DNA from 2 places in the Bacillus sp. 01N45 genome. Region 2 is predicted to be linked to the other one. Evidence: riboswitches for the same ligand, from Rfam matches in the RefSeq annotation. Region 2 holds a riboswitch; the other holds the start of a gene.
What was found. Region 2 has a riboswitch for S-adenosylmethionine ahead of AC1DMU_RS15685 (bifunctional O-acetylhomoserine aminocarboxypropyltransferase/cysteine synthase). Riboswitches for the same ligand answer to the same signal wherever they lie in the genome.
Positions count from the first base shown of each region.

Region 1 (8,059 bases), on a different contig from region 2:
TCTATTAGAAGTGCAAAAACGTAAGGCTGTTGCTTCGCGCATAGCTTAGTGGGTGCGTCAACCATCCATGTGTACTCGACTTGTCGGGGCTTGTAGCACACGCCGGATTCATCTGAGTGGTGGCTTCTTCCATAAGGAAGAATTGCTCTTTTTCGAAAGGGTGGTGCAAGTGGGAAAACAATAGTTCGTTGCCAGTACCAACCAAAAACATACTTGGGGGTGCTACCATAAGGTGGCATGAATGCTAGAGCGTCAACTGTCTAGCGATAGATGAAAAGACCTAGCGTTCTAACTCAAGCCCCCACTGAAACGTGTCACCTCAGTGGAGGTAGTTGACCATAGAACTGTTGCCACATTAATAAATACTTTAATTGAACATGGGCTTTCGCTGGATAAAATAATCGAACCACAATCAAATTTGGCAGGGATAGAGAAAATGCCAGATTTAATAAACGAATCGCGAAGTCCATCTTTTATTATAATCAAGTCAAAAAAAATAATATTTAAAAATATATACCGCAATCTGGGAGCTTTTATTGAATTATGAAAACAGCCGTTAAACTGTATGCATTCGAATTGAAAATATTGAACTTAGGAGTGAGTGAAAATGGCATATTTATTACAAGTTGATTTCCCGTTTGAAGGTCCTTTTGGTGAAGAAATGGAAAAAGCATTTTGGGATTTAGCAAAAAGTATTAATGAAGAAGAAGGATTCCATTGGAAAATATGGACGGAGAATCAAGAAACGAAAGAAGCTGGAGGCATTTATGTATTTGAAAAAAAACAAGATGCTGAAAAATATGGAGAAATGCACAAAAACAGACTTCAAACATTTGGTGTTAAAGATATTAGAGTAAGAATTTTTACCATCAATGAAAAGTTAACGAAACTGAATCGTGGTTATAGTAAATAATAAGGGGAATTCAAAAAAAAGAAGGGGATAATCTCTTCTTTTTTTGAATTCTTCTTTACTAGGATTTCTAGAAATTTGAACTGTTGTTGTGAATGAATTTAAAGCTGCTGAAACAAAATAGACCCACTTGAGCAAAAAAACTTGCAAAACTAAAAAAAGAGATGTATATTAATTGACGCATCAATCATTGATATATCAACTGTTTTCAGTTAGAAAGAATTGGTGAGAAGTTTGAAGAATGCGTTGGTATTAGTCAATCTCGATTGGAATTGCTCGCTATGTACCAACTATGCTTCTATCTATCGATCAAGCAGCCGACGAAGGGAATCGTTTCCTAGTTGATAGAATTCACAGTTGAAATAATATAGAACTGATATTAAGGAGAGAGGGGGTAGAATGGTATGGAAATAATCGCAGCTATTTTAGTCGGGATTGTAGCATTAGAACATTTGTTTATCATGATCCTCGAAATGTTTTTTATTAATTCAAAAGTAGCGAAACGTGCTTTCAAATTACCGAAGCATTTAGAAGGAGATAAAAACGTAGCTGTTATGTTTGCAAACCAAGGGTTATATAATGGATTTTTAGCCGCTGGTCTCATTTGGGGACTTATAATTGGGTTTAACCCAATTGGTTATATGGTTCAATTATTTTTCGTGATTTGTGTGGTGATCGCAGCTATTTTTGGAGGTTTCACATCTAATAAATCAATTATTGTGAAACAAGGACTTCCAGCTATTTTAGCATTGGTCGCTCTTTTATCTATGATGTAGAAACAAAGTTTTTCAATAAAAGAAACAATCTTTCCTAAAAATGACTTTGCATACTCTTAACTTTCTAGGTATGTGGCGCTACCTCAGTAAGAAAAGAAATAGGAAAAACACCCTATTACATTTTATTAATATAATAAAATGTAATGACTAGATCCAAAATAATGATAATAATGAGAAGTAACAAGTGTATAAATGCATCAGTTTTACTGTGTAATAAAGACTTTATAAAGAAATCCCATTCTGTTTCATAGGGGGGACTCTATCCAATTCCGTTGCAGACCTAACACCATTCCATTTATGAAATAGACAATACTTAATAGAATTCTTCCAACAAATACGGCAACTACTTTTAAATTCCAATGCTTTATCTTGATTACATAAAGGATTGGAAAGAGTATAAGGATCCAAAAAATAATAATATAGATTGTATTAATCATTCTCTGCTCCTAACAAAATGATTGTTTTTTAATATAGGTGAGTTTTCGGATTGAAGATATGTTTCCTTGTTACTATTTAAAAACAAGGGCCGGAATTCCGGCTCTTTTTCTATCCTAAAGTCCCACTTTACCTCTCCGTTTCAAAAAACTCAATCCATTCTCCATCAGGACCAGCGAAGAATATGTAACGTGTTCCATCTGGTAATGTTTCAATTTCTTCTCCTAGTAAAAAGGTTACTTTGTGTTTCTTTAGTCTTTCGATTTCATCTTCTAATGAATCCACTTTAAAGCAAATGTGATGTACTTTTCCTTCTGCCGGAAGAGAAGAGTTGTAGCCTTCAATTAATTCAAGTATCGTTTCCTTCGATTCTTCCACACCTAAAAAAGCGAGTTTTAAGTCGGGATTCGGGTGACCCATACGTTTAATGAGCTGTAAGCCAACTACTTCTTCATAAAATGAAATAGATGCTTCTAAGTTTGCGACCATAAGACCGACGTGTTCAATTCTTCTAACTGGCATGTAGATCCCTTCTTTCTGAAAAATATATACAATATGTTATTGAAAATTAAGAAAATAAGCAAGATAAAAACCTTACAAATTTTAGCTTGTTATATGGTATAGTGAGAAAGTATGTTTGGGGAGAAGGAAGGAGATTATACGATGAATACACCTACTCAAACTCCTTCATTATCGGCAACGATGAAAGAGTGGCATTATGCATTAGCGTATGAAATTAAACATTGGAAAACGATAGGTGGTAGTAAAATTTCTATCATGAACGGTCGTTTTTTATATACAGATTATGAAAGTACAGTATACGTATTTCAGCTCATATCGGAAGTAAGCTTACCGGAAGGTTCACCAATTCGAATTGAGTTTGATGGTGAGGAAGCGACAGGAGAAGTATTATCTGTACATGGATTAGAAATAGAACTGAAATTAAATGATTATATACAAGGTGAAATACGAGAAGCTGTTTTATACAGTGAACCGTGGCAATTGTTAGAGCAACTACAAGAGCGATTGAAAGAGGCACATAAAGATAAGCTAAAACGTAATCGTATAAAGCGTCTTGTTGATGGGACGAGCAGTCCGAAACATATTGAGAAGATGAAAAATCCGAAAAATGAATTGGCATATCGTTCATTTTACAATCCGACAACGTATGTGTGGGGCCCCCCTGGAACAGGGAAGTCTTACAATTTATCACGTATTATTTCGGCGCATTATCAAAAAGGAAAATCGGTACTTGTATTAGCTCATAGTAATGCGGCAGTAGACGTATTAATGAGTGAAGTAACGAAGCAAATTGAGAAGAAAAAGAAATGGAAACCTGGTGAAATTGTTCGTTACGGTTATAGTCAACATGAACATATAAGAAATCATGAAACATTACTTACGTCGAAGTTAGTTGAAACGACGAACGGATCATGGGGAGAGGAAAGACTCTATTTAGAAGAAACACGACAAGATCTTCGTGAAAAGATTTTATCATATAAAGCGACTTCTGCTGATAAGAAGCGTATACAAGAGATTGAAAGTGATCTTCGAAAGCAAAAAGCGAAAATTAAAGAAGTAGAAAAAGAATATATTGAAAATGCAAAAGTAATCGGCGCAACTTTATCGAAATGTGCCATTGATTCACTTATTTATGAGCGTACATTTGATTTAGTTGTCGTAGATGAAGTGAGTATGGCATATGTTCCGCAAATTGCATTAGCAGCTTCACTTGGAAAACGTATCGTCGTTTGTGGGGACTTTTTACAGTTACCTCCAATTGCGATGGCGAACCATGAACTCGTTCGAAAATGGCTTGGGGAAGATATGTTTTACCATGCTGGGATTGTTGATTCTGTCAATAAATCAGAAGCACATCCGAACCTATTTATGTTGCAGGAACAAAGGCGTATGCATGCGGATATATCGAAGTTTACAAACTCATTTATTTATAAAAATAGAGTATACGACCATCCGTCTGTTTCAGAGCGTAAAGAACTTGCGCGATTGCAACCGTTCGCAAATGAGGCAAGTGTTTTATTTGATACGAGCTTAATGGGAGCCTTTTCGTTAAAGGACGCTGCTTCTGGTTCTCGATTTAACATTATGTCTGGTTTAGTAGCGATGCAAATGATGTTAATCGGACTGTTAGATGGTGTTCAATCGATCGGTGTTGTTACACCTTACAGGGCACAATCCCGCTTTTTATCAACGTGTATTAGAGAAATGTTGCAGAGAACGAAATATCAAAACATACCAGTTTTAGCGGCGACGGTTCATAAGTTTCAAGGTTCTGAAAGAGATATGATGATATTTGATACGGTTGATAGTTATCCGCAAGAACGACCTGGCGTGTTATTCTTTGACCATAAAAATCATCGCCTCGTCAACGTTGCAGTGACAAGGGCAAGAGGGAAGTTCATTCAATTATCAGATTGTCATTATATGCGTAAAAACCTTTCGAGAAAACAAGCGTTATCACAATTAACAGCTCATATAGAACGTCACGGAGATGTGTATGATCGTACGACATCAAGACAATTGTGGGAGCGGAAAATTTCGAAACGTTTACGCTGGTTTATGGAAATGAATCTTGAAGAGCCGAAAGGGTTATTGAAAGATATTTTAGCCGCAAAACGAAAAATTATTATTTCACTTCCAAGTACAAAGCAAGTGGATAAGCGAGTCTGGCAAGCGTTAATGCGTACAAATGCGCAAATAACAGTGTATAGTGATGGACCAGTTCCGTTAAAAAATGTAAAGTTACAAAGACAAAATAAAGCATTCCCGTTTATCGTAATCGATGATGAAATCTTTTGGGCAGGAGCACCGCTCACATCTCAAATGATGTTTGAAGGTAGTATGGAATTTCCGTACGTATGTGCAAGATTACAAGCACCGGAAACAATTGGTGTGTTAAAAGGATTTTTAGATATTCGGTAAATTCGGATAGGAATTCCTTGACTTTTAATTGGAATGAACATAGAATGAATATAATTTAATATAATCTTATGAAAATTCTTATCACGAGAGGTTGAGGGACTGGCCCTATGACACCTCGGCAGCGGATTCTTTTATGAATACTGTGCCAATTCCAGCAAGGTAACTTGAAAGATAAGAAAGAAGCTCATTTTGACTGTAAATGCAGAAGCCTCTTTCTATCTTTTAGAAAGAGGCTTTTTTATGTGAAAATATAAGGGGGAAGAGAAATGGGAGCGACTGGAGTAACGTCACAAAGAAAAACAATTGAAGAGAGTATAGAAAGAAATAAGGAAAAGTACATAGAAACAAGTCACGATATTCATGCGAATCCGGAGATTGGTAACCAAGAGTTTTACGCATCAAGAACGTTAAGTTTATTACTAGGTAGTGCAGGGTTTCAGCTGCAGCACAATATAGCTGGACATGAAACAGGATTTATCGCGCGAAAAAGTTCAGGAAAACAAGGGCCAGTTATCGCATTTTTAGCTGAGTATGACGCTTTACCAGGACTTGGTCATGCGTGTGGTCACAATTTAATTGGCACAATTAGCGTTGCGGCCGCGATCGCATTATCAGAAACGCTTGAAGAAATTGGCGGAGAAGTTGTCGTGTTTGGTACTCCAGCCGAAGAAGGAGGACCAAATGGTAGTGCGAAAGCGAGTTATGTAAAAGCGGGGTTATTTAAAGATATTGATGCGGCACTTATGATTCATCCGAGCGGAAAAACAGCGCCAACGAGCCCTTCACTAGCAGTCGATCCACTTGATTTTCATTTTTACGGAAAAACAGCTCACGCCGCAGCTTCACCTGAAGAAGGGATTAACGCATTAGATGCGATAATTCAACTTTATAACGGTATTAACGCACTTCGCCAACAACTTCCATCAGATGTGAAAATTCATGGCGTTATTACCGAGGGGGGAAAAGCACCTAATATTATTCCTGACTACGCATCAGCAAGGTTCTTCATCCGTGCAGCAACGCGAAAAAGATGTGCAGAAGTAACAGAAAAAGTAAAAAATATCGCACAAGGAGCAGCGTTAGCAACAGGCGCAAAAGTGAAAATCCATCAATTCCAAAACGAAATCGATGAACTACTCGTAACAAAAACATATAATGACGTCGTAGCCGAAGAACTAGAATTACAAGGTGAAGACGTAAATCGGAAAGAAAGATTTGGCATCGGCTCAACAGACGCAGGAAACGTAAGTCAAGTCGTACCAACAATTCATCCGTACATTAAAATCGGTCCAGATGACTTAATTGCGCATACGAATGAATTTAGAGAAGCAGCACGTTCAGAACTTGGAGATAAAGCGTTAATTACATCCGCAAAAGCACTAGCAAATACAGCGTATCGATTAATTACGGAAGAAGGGCTGTTAGAGAAGGTGAAGGAGGAGTTTAGAGAGGCGCAGAGAAATCAGGGGTAGGTGAGAAGGAGACGTATCTCTGGATTTTCTAGTAGGAAATTGAATGAAAAAAGAACCAGCCTATGGCTGGTTCTTTTTATATTATATAAGAATTTTCCCACATACACTCGGTATCTTTATCTTAGTACCCTCTTATCAGAACGACAATTTCTCCTCAAACTCACTCTTTAAAACAATTAAAGGAGACGATAATCCAAATTGCATTAAGGAGTCTAAAAATGTAGCGAGAGAATCCATCGAATCGCTCATGACCTTCATCATATAATTAAACTCCCCGCTAATTCGATATAAATCAGTTACTTCGGGAGCGGCATTACAAAATTGGATGAAATCAGAGTATTGACTCGTTTTAAACATGATGAATGCTTGAATGTTTTTATTAATTTTAGAAGGCTCAAATTTTGTTCGGCAAGCCGCTATAACTCCTTGATCTTCAAGTTTATTAATACGCTCTTTTACAGCAGGTTGCGTCATGGATATGATCCGTCCTATTTATGAAACGGAAATTCTCGCATTTTCATATAACAAGTTTTTCTACATGAAGCTACACTCTAGAAAACAGGATTTAGGGGAATCGGACATGAGATATTTTAAAGGAAAACAATTCAAGTAAGATGTTATTTTAGTAGTTGTCGGCTACTACTGCCGTTTTTCTTTCGGTTATCGTGATGTATCTGAAATCCTGAAAGAACGTGGTATTTCAGTGAAAACAACAACCATCATGCGATGGAGTCATAAATATGGCAATCCCATCTATTGAATTTGGAAAGTAAAAAGTAAATCTGCACGCTTATGAAACCTTTCATACCCTATATAAACAAAGGCGAAGTCTTCAAAGAGACTCCGCCTTTTCAACGTACAATGAACTTCAACAATTACTAGCTACTTCCTAAACATTGTTCTGCATTTACCAACCTGTTTATGCTTTTTTCAAACTTTGCAACAGAACCAGTTTAACCATCATCATGCACATGGAACTTTAGGTTATTTAAGTTCAGTTGAGTTCAGAAAACGAGCCCTTAAAAAAGCAGTCTGAATTTGTGTTGACAATCACACCTCCATCAATACTATCAAAAGAACCTTTATACTGTTACAGCTTGAGAAATCCATTGAGCAGTTAGTTCAGGAGATTCAACAGGAAACTGATGACCGTACTGAATACGTGTAATATCCAAGTGTTCAAACTGCTTTGGGACATGATGATCCTTGTCCAAAGCTCCCCATAGTATCTTAATTTTCCTCTTATCCCATGTCTCGGGATTTAACTGGATGGATTTTGATATAGTTAAGCAAGACATGACCGTAGCGTTAGTTTTGCGTATACGGGGGGATTTTAAATCACGGACCACAGAATGAGCGTAATTACTCAATAATTGACTCGATGTTCTGAAGCTATTGGTTTGAATTAGCTCTTTTTCCAAACGGGCGGGCTCCATATATTTTAGAACGAAACTTGTAATACGTCGAAATCTATATTTAGGTTGGATAGGATGCAGTACTGGCTGCAATAAAATGAGTTGTTT
Region 1 covers NZ_JBFTQW010000023.1:11,854-19,912, forward strand. The annotation lists partial or broken gene AC1DMU_RS28535 (zinc ribbon domain-containing protein) at 1-49, shown strand, start outside; partial or broken gene AC1DMU_RS28540 (hypothetical protein) at 329-547, shown strand; gene AC1DMU_RS28545 (monooxygenase) at 608-913, shown strand; gene AC1DMU_RS28550 (DUF1304 domain-containing protein) at 1,315-1,686, shown strand; partial or broken gene AC1DMU_RS28555 (hypothetical protein) at 1,802-2,123, opposite strand; gene AC1DMU_RS28560 (VOC family protein) at 2,251-2,643, opposite strand; gene AC1DMU_RS28565 (AAA domain-containing protein) at 2,755-5,064, shown strand; SAM riboswitch class I at 5,140-5,242, shown strand; gene AC1DMU_RS28570 (M20 family metallopeptidase) at 5,331-6,536, shown strand; partial or broken gene AC1DMU_RS28575 (Lrp/AsnC family transcriptional regulator) at 6,672-7,064, opposite strand; partial or broken gene AC1DMU_RS28580 (IS6 family transposase) at 7,156-7,293, shown strand; gene AC1DMU_RS28585 (alpha/beta fold hydrolase) at 7,619-8,059, opposite strand, start outside.
Region 1: it holds a riboswitch for S-adenosylmethionine, as region 2 does, so the genes downstream of both, AC1DMU_RS28570 (M20 family metallopeptidase) here and AC1DMU_RS15685 (bifunctional O-acetylhomoserine aminocarboxypropyltransferase/cysteine synthase) in region 2, are expected to answer to the same signal.

Region 2 (8,059 bases):
TTTTGAGTAAGTTGAATTTATCTGATCGCACGCAAGCAGCATTATATGCAGTGAAAAATGGAATTGTATAAGACAAAAGTCGTAAGACCTAGTTCGCCTTTAGAAGGTGGACTTTTTTTATGGAAAAATACGTCTATGTGAGGACGAAATTGTCTTGATATAAAGATAAAATATGTTTGTAAGCAACAAAACAACAATTACAAGGGATACCTTTTTTGAAAGCATATAACAACAGAAGAGTGAGTACTAGGAGGAAAAACAATGGCAACAGTTTTATTTGTAAAAGCAAACAACCGCCCAGCGGAACAAGCAGTTAGTGTGAAATTATACGAGGCATTTTTAGCAAACTATAAAGAAGCACATCCAAATGATACAGTAGTAGAACTTGATTTATATAAAGAAGAATTACCATATGTAGGCGTAGATATGATTAATGGTACATTCAAAGCAGGTAAAGGATTTGATTTAACTGAAGAGGAAGCAAAAGCAGTAGCAGTTGCTGATAAGTATTTAAATCAATTTTTAGAAGCTGATAAAGTCGTTTTCGGTTTCCCATTATGGAACTTAACGATTCCAGCAGTGCTACACACATATATTGATTATTTAAACCGAGCTGGCAAAACGTTTAAATATACGCCAGAAGGTCCAGTTGGTCTAATTGGAGATAAGAAGATTGCATTATTAAACGCGCGCGGCGGCGTATATTCTGAAGGTCCAGCAGCTGAAGTAGAAATGGCTGTTAAATATGTAGCAAGCATGATGGGCTTCTTCGGTGCAACAAATATGGAAACAGTAGTTATTGAAGGACATAACCAATTCCCAGATAAAGCAGAAGAAATCATTACAGCTGGTCTTGAAGAAGCAGCTAAAGTGGCAAGTAAATTTTAATTGAAAATAGAATCGTCACTCGAAAAAAGTAGCATTAACAGATAAACGTTAATGCTACTTTTTTATATTTTAAGTTCATCAGCCAGTTTTTCTAATTGAATTCGATCTTGTATGTAATAGGTTCTTCCGTCTTTTTTTAAGTAATTTTGCTGGCAAAACTGGTTTAATACGTATAAAAGATGGCGGTAGCTGACATTTAAGTATTCCGAAGCCTCGGTATGTTTTTCTGTATAACTGTTATTTTGTTCTGTTAATAGAATAAAAGCCGCTAATCGATTTTCGAACGGATAACTATTGTTTTTGGCGTAACTTTCTGTTCGGCTAATTGTTTTTTCGCCGATAAATTTACATAGTTTCTGTAGAAAGGTAGCATCTTGCAATAAAAGATGCTGACAATCTTTAAGAGGGAGCGCTAAGCACATACAATCTTCAATCACTTCCACCGTTTTCGTAACGGATTCAACGCCAATTAACCCTAATTCTCCAATGAACGAAGGTGCTTGAATAAAGTTAATTAAGGAGACCTTCCCGTTTTTGTGACTCATATATATTTTCGCTTTTCCGGAAATTAAGTAATAAAGATAAGGAACATCAACGCCTTCATTACATATCCTTTCTCTCTTTTGAAAGGAATGTAGTTCAGCATACGGTAAGACATTAAAAGAAAAAAGAGTATGGACGTTGTAAGTTTGCATGTAATGAGAGATTTCTTCGCTATTTTTGCTGACTTTCATATTTTCACCTCATGTTTAGTATGAGATATCTCCTATTATGTTTACAAGAAGGAATGATACGATTTACGTAAATTTGTTTTTGTAGAAAAGAGAGTGTGAAGGGCTTATGAAAAAATATAAAACATTGCTATTTGATGTAGATGATACATTGTTAGATTTTCAGAAGGCGGAGAAAATGGCGTTACGTATGCTGTTTGAAGAGAAAGGGATTCCTCTAACTAGCGAGGTTGAAGGGCACTATAAAAAAATTAATAAAAGTCTTTGGGATGCTTTTGAGGAAGGTGAAATGAACCGTGATGAAGTTGTAAATACGCGGTTTTCAATTTTGTTTAAAGAGTACGGGGAAGAAGTAGATGGAGTATTATTCGAAAATAATTATCGTAGCTACTTAGAAGAAGGAGACCAACTTATGCAAGGTGCGTTTGAATTTATAAGTCAAATTCAAAGTGAGTACGATTTATATATAGTGACAAACGGTATTTCTAAGACGCAAGATAAACGTTTACGTAATGCAGGATTACATGCCTTGTTTAAAGATATTTTCGTTTCTGAAGATACGGGATTCCAAAAGCCGATGAAAGAGTATTTTGATTATGTTTTTGAACGAATTCCTAATTTTTCCCCTGAAGAAGGGCTCATTATTGGGGATTCGTTAAGTGCTGATATGAAAGGTGGATATGTAGCGGGAATTGATACTTGTTGGTTTAATCCAGAAAAGAAATCAAATAATAGCGAGATTGTGCCAACATATGAAGTACAAAATTTTGAAGAGTTATACGCGTTATTGAAGCAACGTGTGTAATAAAAATAGGCAGTGGAACTTTTGTCCCTACTGCCTATTTTTATTCGTTTGCAGCTTCGTTATTTTTAGGAAGTGGAAATGCATTACCAATCGCTGCCGCTCCAAGCATCGGTAATAGTAAATTGAGCGGGAAAAACATGAGTAATAGTAATGTTATAGCAATTGGTTTTCTTAATGCATAGCTTGAAATTGCTGTCGTGACGATGGCTACCGAAGCGATTGGATCTATCGGGATAATGGAAGCTATAGCATATCCGATACTAGATCCAGCAAATATAATTGGGAAAATATGTCCACCGCGCCAACCTGTATTTAAACAAACGGCAGTAATACATAATTTTAAAACACCTGAAAGAAGTAGTACCCAGAAAGATAAATGACTCCATTCAACGACTAAATCTTTTAATTGATGTTCTCCTGAGAATAACGTGTACGGGAGAAAAGTTCCTGTAATTCCTAATAAAATACCACCGATAATTCCAAGTGATAGTTTGTATTCCCTGAAGGGATGGATTAATTTCTCTAATGTGAATTCAAATTTGAAATAAAAGAAACCAACTATAGCACCAATACTAGCAAGTGGTAGAAAGGCGATCCATTCATTAAGAGAAAGGGAACCTTCCCCAAAATCAACGATAAAGGATCCGCGATTATCGAATTTACTAAGTAATAAATAAACGGAAAAGCCAGCGAAAGTGGTAGCTAAATATACAATTGCTTTTTTTCCTTTAGAAAATTCGTTAATTTGCTCACCCTCATTTTCATTTGGAGCTAAATAACCGAATAATGGCGCGTTAAAAATTACACTTAAAGTAGCGCCAATTCCAACCTCTGTTAGTTCATTCATTCCTTTTAAGGCAAATGTAAAGCGATCCCCTACCCATGTACAAAGTCCACCGATAATTCCAACAAGTGCTGCTTCGGGACCTAAGCTAGCTCCAAATATTAAAACGATAATCGCAGTTAAAGTAGCTTTATGTACAAAACGGTATTCAATTCTACCAGTTTTTTTATATTCACCCATCACTTCCGGCATAAGACGTGGATATATGCCGAAGTATTTTTGGGTTAAACCAACGAGAATACCACCGATAGTTGTTACACAAATAGTGTAATACGGGGGAGAAGAGAAAATAGTAGGTAAGTATCCCCAAATAAAGTGAATGCCGATATTTATTGTAACTAAAAATAGCCAGACTGTAGCTCCTACTATAGAGCCTAAAAGAATGCCGTATAGGACGAGTATATAGTGCATGTCCTTTGTGTTTGTCATGTTATACCTCCGTTATGTAAGTTTTAATGTCGAAAGGATTAAATATGCTACTGTGAAAGGAATATGTATAGTATCTTTTTGAGAGGTGGGCTTATTCAATATATTGAGGTCTCGTGAGAATTTGAAATGTATACAGTTAAACTACTTACTTAATTTTATATAGTAATCGTGGGTTTTAAAAGGTCTTTTTCAAATGGATATGGAATATATTTCTTTTGTTATGCATGTCAAATTCTTTGTATTTAATTTAGAACATTCAGAAAAACTGTTTGACATTAGGAAATTATTGCTATAAAATCAACGGTAATTGCATAGTCTTATCAAGAAAAGGTGGAGGGACAGGCCCGATGAAACCTTGGCAACAGCCGTATAACGGAATTGTGCCAAATCCTGCAGGTAATAATCCTGAAAGATAAGAAAGAGCCTTTAGAGCGTGTTTTCAAACTGCTCCTTTCTTGTTTTCAGGAAAGGAGCAGTTTTTTATTTTGTATAAAAGAAAGGAGAATGAGAGATGGGAGAATCATGGGGAAAAGGAACAATTTGTGTGCAAGGTGGCTATACACCAAAGAATGGTGAACCGCGTGTTTTGCCACTTTATCAAAGTACAACGTATAAATACGATACTTCAGATGATTTAGCAGCGCTATTTAATTTAGAGGCAGAAGGATATATATATACGCGTATTGGAAATCCTACTTTAGCTGCATTTGAGCAAAAGTTAGCGGATTTAGAGGGTGGTGTAGGAGCTGTTGCAACGGCTTCTGGGCAGGCTGCTATTATGCTTGCTGTTTTAAATATTTGTAGTAGCGGAGACCACTTGCTTTGTTCTTCCACAGTTTATGGCGGAACGTTTAATTTATTTGGAGTGAGTTTGCGTAAGCTTGGTATTGACGTTACGTTCTTTAATCCGAATTTAAGTGCTGATGAAATTGTGGCCCTTGCTAATGATAAGACGAAACTTGTTTATGCAGAGTCGTTAGGAAATCCAGCGATGAACGTTTTAAATTTCAAAGAATTTTCAGATGCAGCGAAAGAGTTAGAAGTACCTTTTATCGTGGATAATACATTAGCAACTCCTTATTTATGCCAAGCATTTGAGCACGGAGCAAATATTATCGTTCATTCTACGACGAAATATATTGATGGTCATGCAAGCTCTTTAGGCGGCATTGTCATTGACGGAGGGAACTTTGATTGGACAAATGGGAAATATCCTGAACTTGTTGAACCGGATCCAAGTTATCACGGCGTAAGTTACGTTCAAAATTTTGGTGCAGCAGCGTATATTGTGAAGGCACGTGTTCAATTATTAAGAGACTATGGAAACTGTATGAGCCCATTCAATGCGTATATTAGCAATATCGGCTTAGAAACGCTACATTTAAGAATGGAGCGTCATAGTGAAAATGCTCTCGCAGTTGCTAAGTGGCTTGCTAACCATGAACGTATTGAATGGGTGAATTATCCGGGATTAGATAGCAATGAAAATTACTCGTTAGCACAAACGTATTTGAAAAAAGGTGCTAGTGGTGTTTTAACATTCGGCATTAAGGGCGGATTAGAAGCAGCGAAAGAATTTATCGCAAATGTAAAACTAGCAACTCTCGTAACGCATGTAGCGGATGCACGAACTTGTGTTATACATCCTGCTAGCACAACGCATAGACAATTAAGTGCTGAAGATCAGCGTCTAGCTGGCGTTACATCAGATTTAATTCGTTTATCGGTTGGTATAGAAGATGTTTCTGATATTATTGCAGATTTAGAAGCAGCGCTAGTCGGAGGCAAAGAACATGCCGATCATAATTGATAGAGATTTACCAGCTCGCAAAGTGTTGCAGAAGGAAAATATTTTTGTAATGACGAAGGAGCGAGCAGAAACACAAGATATCCGGGCATTGAAAATTGCTATCTTAAATTTAATGCCTACAAAGCAAGAAACAGAAGCGCAATTACTTCGTTTAATTGGCAACACACCGTTGCAATTAGATGTTCACTTACTTCATATGGAATCACATTTGTCTCGCAATGTAGCGCAGGACCATTTAACGAGTTTCTATAAAACATTTCGTGATATTGAGAATGAGAAATTTGATGGACTTATTATTACAGGAGCACCAGTTGAAACTCTTTCTTTTGAAGAGGTAGATTATTGGGAAGAGCTTAAACGTATTATGGAGTATTCAAAAAAGAATGTAACATCTACGCTTCATATTTGCTGGGGGGCACAGGCTGGCTTGTATCATCATTATGGTGTTCCAAAGTATCCTCTTAAGGAAAAAATGTTCGGTGTATTTGAACATGAAGTTCGTGAGCAACATGTGAAATTGTTACAAGGGTTTGATGAATTGTTTTTTGCCCCGCATTCTCGTCATACAGAAGTACGAGAGAGTGATATTAGAAAGGTGACAGACTTAACATTATTAGCAAATTCTGAGGAAGCAGGTGTTCACCTTGTCATTGGGCAAGAAGGAAGGCAAGTGTTTGCGCTCGGGCATAGTGAATATAGTTGTGATACGTTAAAGCAAGAATACGAACGGGACCGCCAAAAAGGGTTAAATATTGATGTGCCGAAAAATTATTTTAAGCATAATAATCCAAATGAGAAACCACTTGTAAGGTGGAGAAGCCATGGGAATCTATTATTCTCTAATTGGCTGAATTATTACGTGTATCAAGAAACCCCTTATGTATTATAAAAAAAGATTGTGTAACACGTGGCAACGTTTTCTTTGTAAAGATTAACTCATATTTTTCCGAATGTTCAAAAAACATTGTTTTTCATATTTTTTACTCATATAATTTCATCTAAACACAATTTTTGAGGGGTGGACAGTATTATGAAAGAAATTCAAGTTGGTTTATTAGGTCTTGGGACAGTTGGGAGTGGTGTAGTTCGTATCATTACAGATCATCAAGAGCGACTTATCCACCAAGTAGGTTGTCCTGTAAAAGTAACGAAAGTACTAGTACAAAATATTGAAAAAGAGAGAGAGGTAGAGGTACCTTCTACTCTATTAACACAAGATGCAAATGAAATTTTAGATAATCCAAATATTGACGTTGTCATCGAAGTGATGGGTGGCATTGATGATGCAAAAGCATATATTTTGCAAGCCTTACAGAGCGGGAAGCATGTTGTGACTGCCAATAAAGATTTAATGGCGTTACATGGGGCGGAACTCTTAGCGGTAGCAAAAGATAATAAAGCAGATTTGTTTTATGAAGCAAGTGTAGCCGGAGGGATTCCGATTTTACGAAGTATCGTAGAAGGACTTTCTTCAGATCTTATTACGAAAGTAATGGGAATTGTAAATGGAACGACAAATTTTATTTTGACGAAAATGTCAGATGAAGGGAGAGCATATAACGACGTGTTAAAAGAAGCCCAACAACTTGGATTTGCAGAAGCAGATCCAACATCAGATGTGGAAGGTTTAGATGCAGCGAGAAAAATGACCATTTTGGCTACCCTTGGTTTTTCTACAAATGTAGAGCTTGGAGATGTGAAGGTAAAAGGGATTACTTCTATTACAGAAGAAGATATTGAATACAGTAAGAGTTTAGGATACACGATTAAATTAATCGGTCTTGCGAAGCGAGATGGTGAAAAATTAGAGGTGACAGTTGAACCGACACTACTTCCAAATACACATCCTCTGGCGGCCGTACAAAACGAATATAACGCTGTATATGTGTATGGTGAAGCGGTCGGAGAAACGATGTTTTATGGGCCAGGTGCAGGAAGTTTACCGACAGCAACAGCTGTTGTTTCAGATTTAGTAGCTGTAATGCAAAATATTCGATTAGGTGTAAACGGAAATAGTGCGGTATCCCCGCAGTATAAAAAAGTATTAAAAGAGCCAGACGAAATTGTTGTGAAGAAATTTTTAAGACTTCATGTAAAAGATGAGATTGGTGTATTTGCAAAAATTACTTCATTATTCTCTGAGCGTGGCGTTAGCTTTGAAAAGATTATTCAAATGCCGCTTGAAGAGAAAGGGAAGGCTGAAATTGTAATTGTGACGCATCGTGCGTCTCTTGCTGATTATGATTATATTCTACATACGTTGCAAGGGTATGAAGAAATAGATTGTTTGAAAGCAAACTATCGAATTGAAGGGGATGCTAAGTAGTATCTCTTCTTATAAAACAGAAAGAGCCTGTTAAGCAGCTTGCTTAATAGGCTCTTTTCTATTTAAAATCTTCGTACCAATTTGAATAAATGCTTGGATAATCCAGCCTGTTGTAAAGGATAAGATGATTGTTCCAAAATAGATAGGTCCATCTAATAGGAAGCTTAATGTTAAAAATAAAAACGCTAACGAAATTTCTGTTCTTCTAAATGTCCATTTCTTTTTC
Region 2 covers NZ_JBFTQW010000006.1:92,022-100,080, forward strand. The annotation lists gene AC1DMU_RS15660 (response regulator) at 1-71, shown strand, start outside; gene AC1DMU_RS15665 (FMN-dependent NADH-azoreductase) at 262-888, shown strand; gene AC1DMU_RS15670 (transcriptional regulator YeiL) at 951-1,622, opposite strand; gene AC1DMU_RS15675 (YjjG family noncanonical pyrimidine nucleotidase) at 1,729-2,424, shown strand; gene AC1DMU_RS15680 (chloride channel protein) at 2,465-3,697, opposite strand; SAM riboswitch class I at 4,012-4,116, shown strand; gene AC1DMU_RS15685 (bifunctional O-acetylhomoserine aminocarboxypropyltransferase/cysteine synthase) at 4,209-5,507, shown strand; gene metA (homoserine O-acetyltransferase MetA) at 5,491-6,396, shown strand; gene AC1DMU_RS15695 (homoserine dehydrogenase) at 6,538-7,833, shown strand; gene AC1DMU_RS15700 (YczE/YyaS/YitT family protein) at 7,864-8,059, opposite strand, start outside.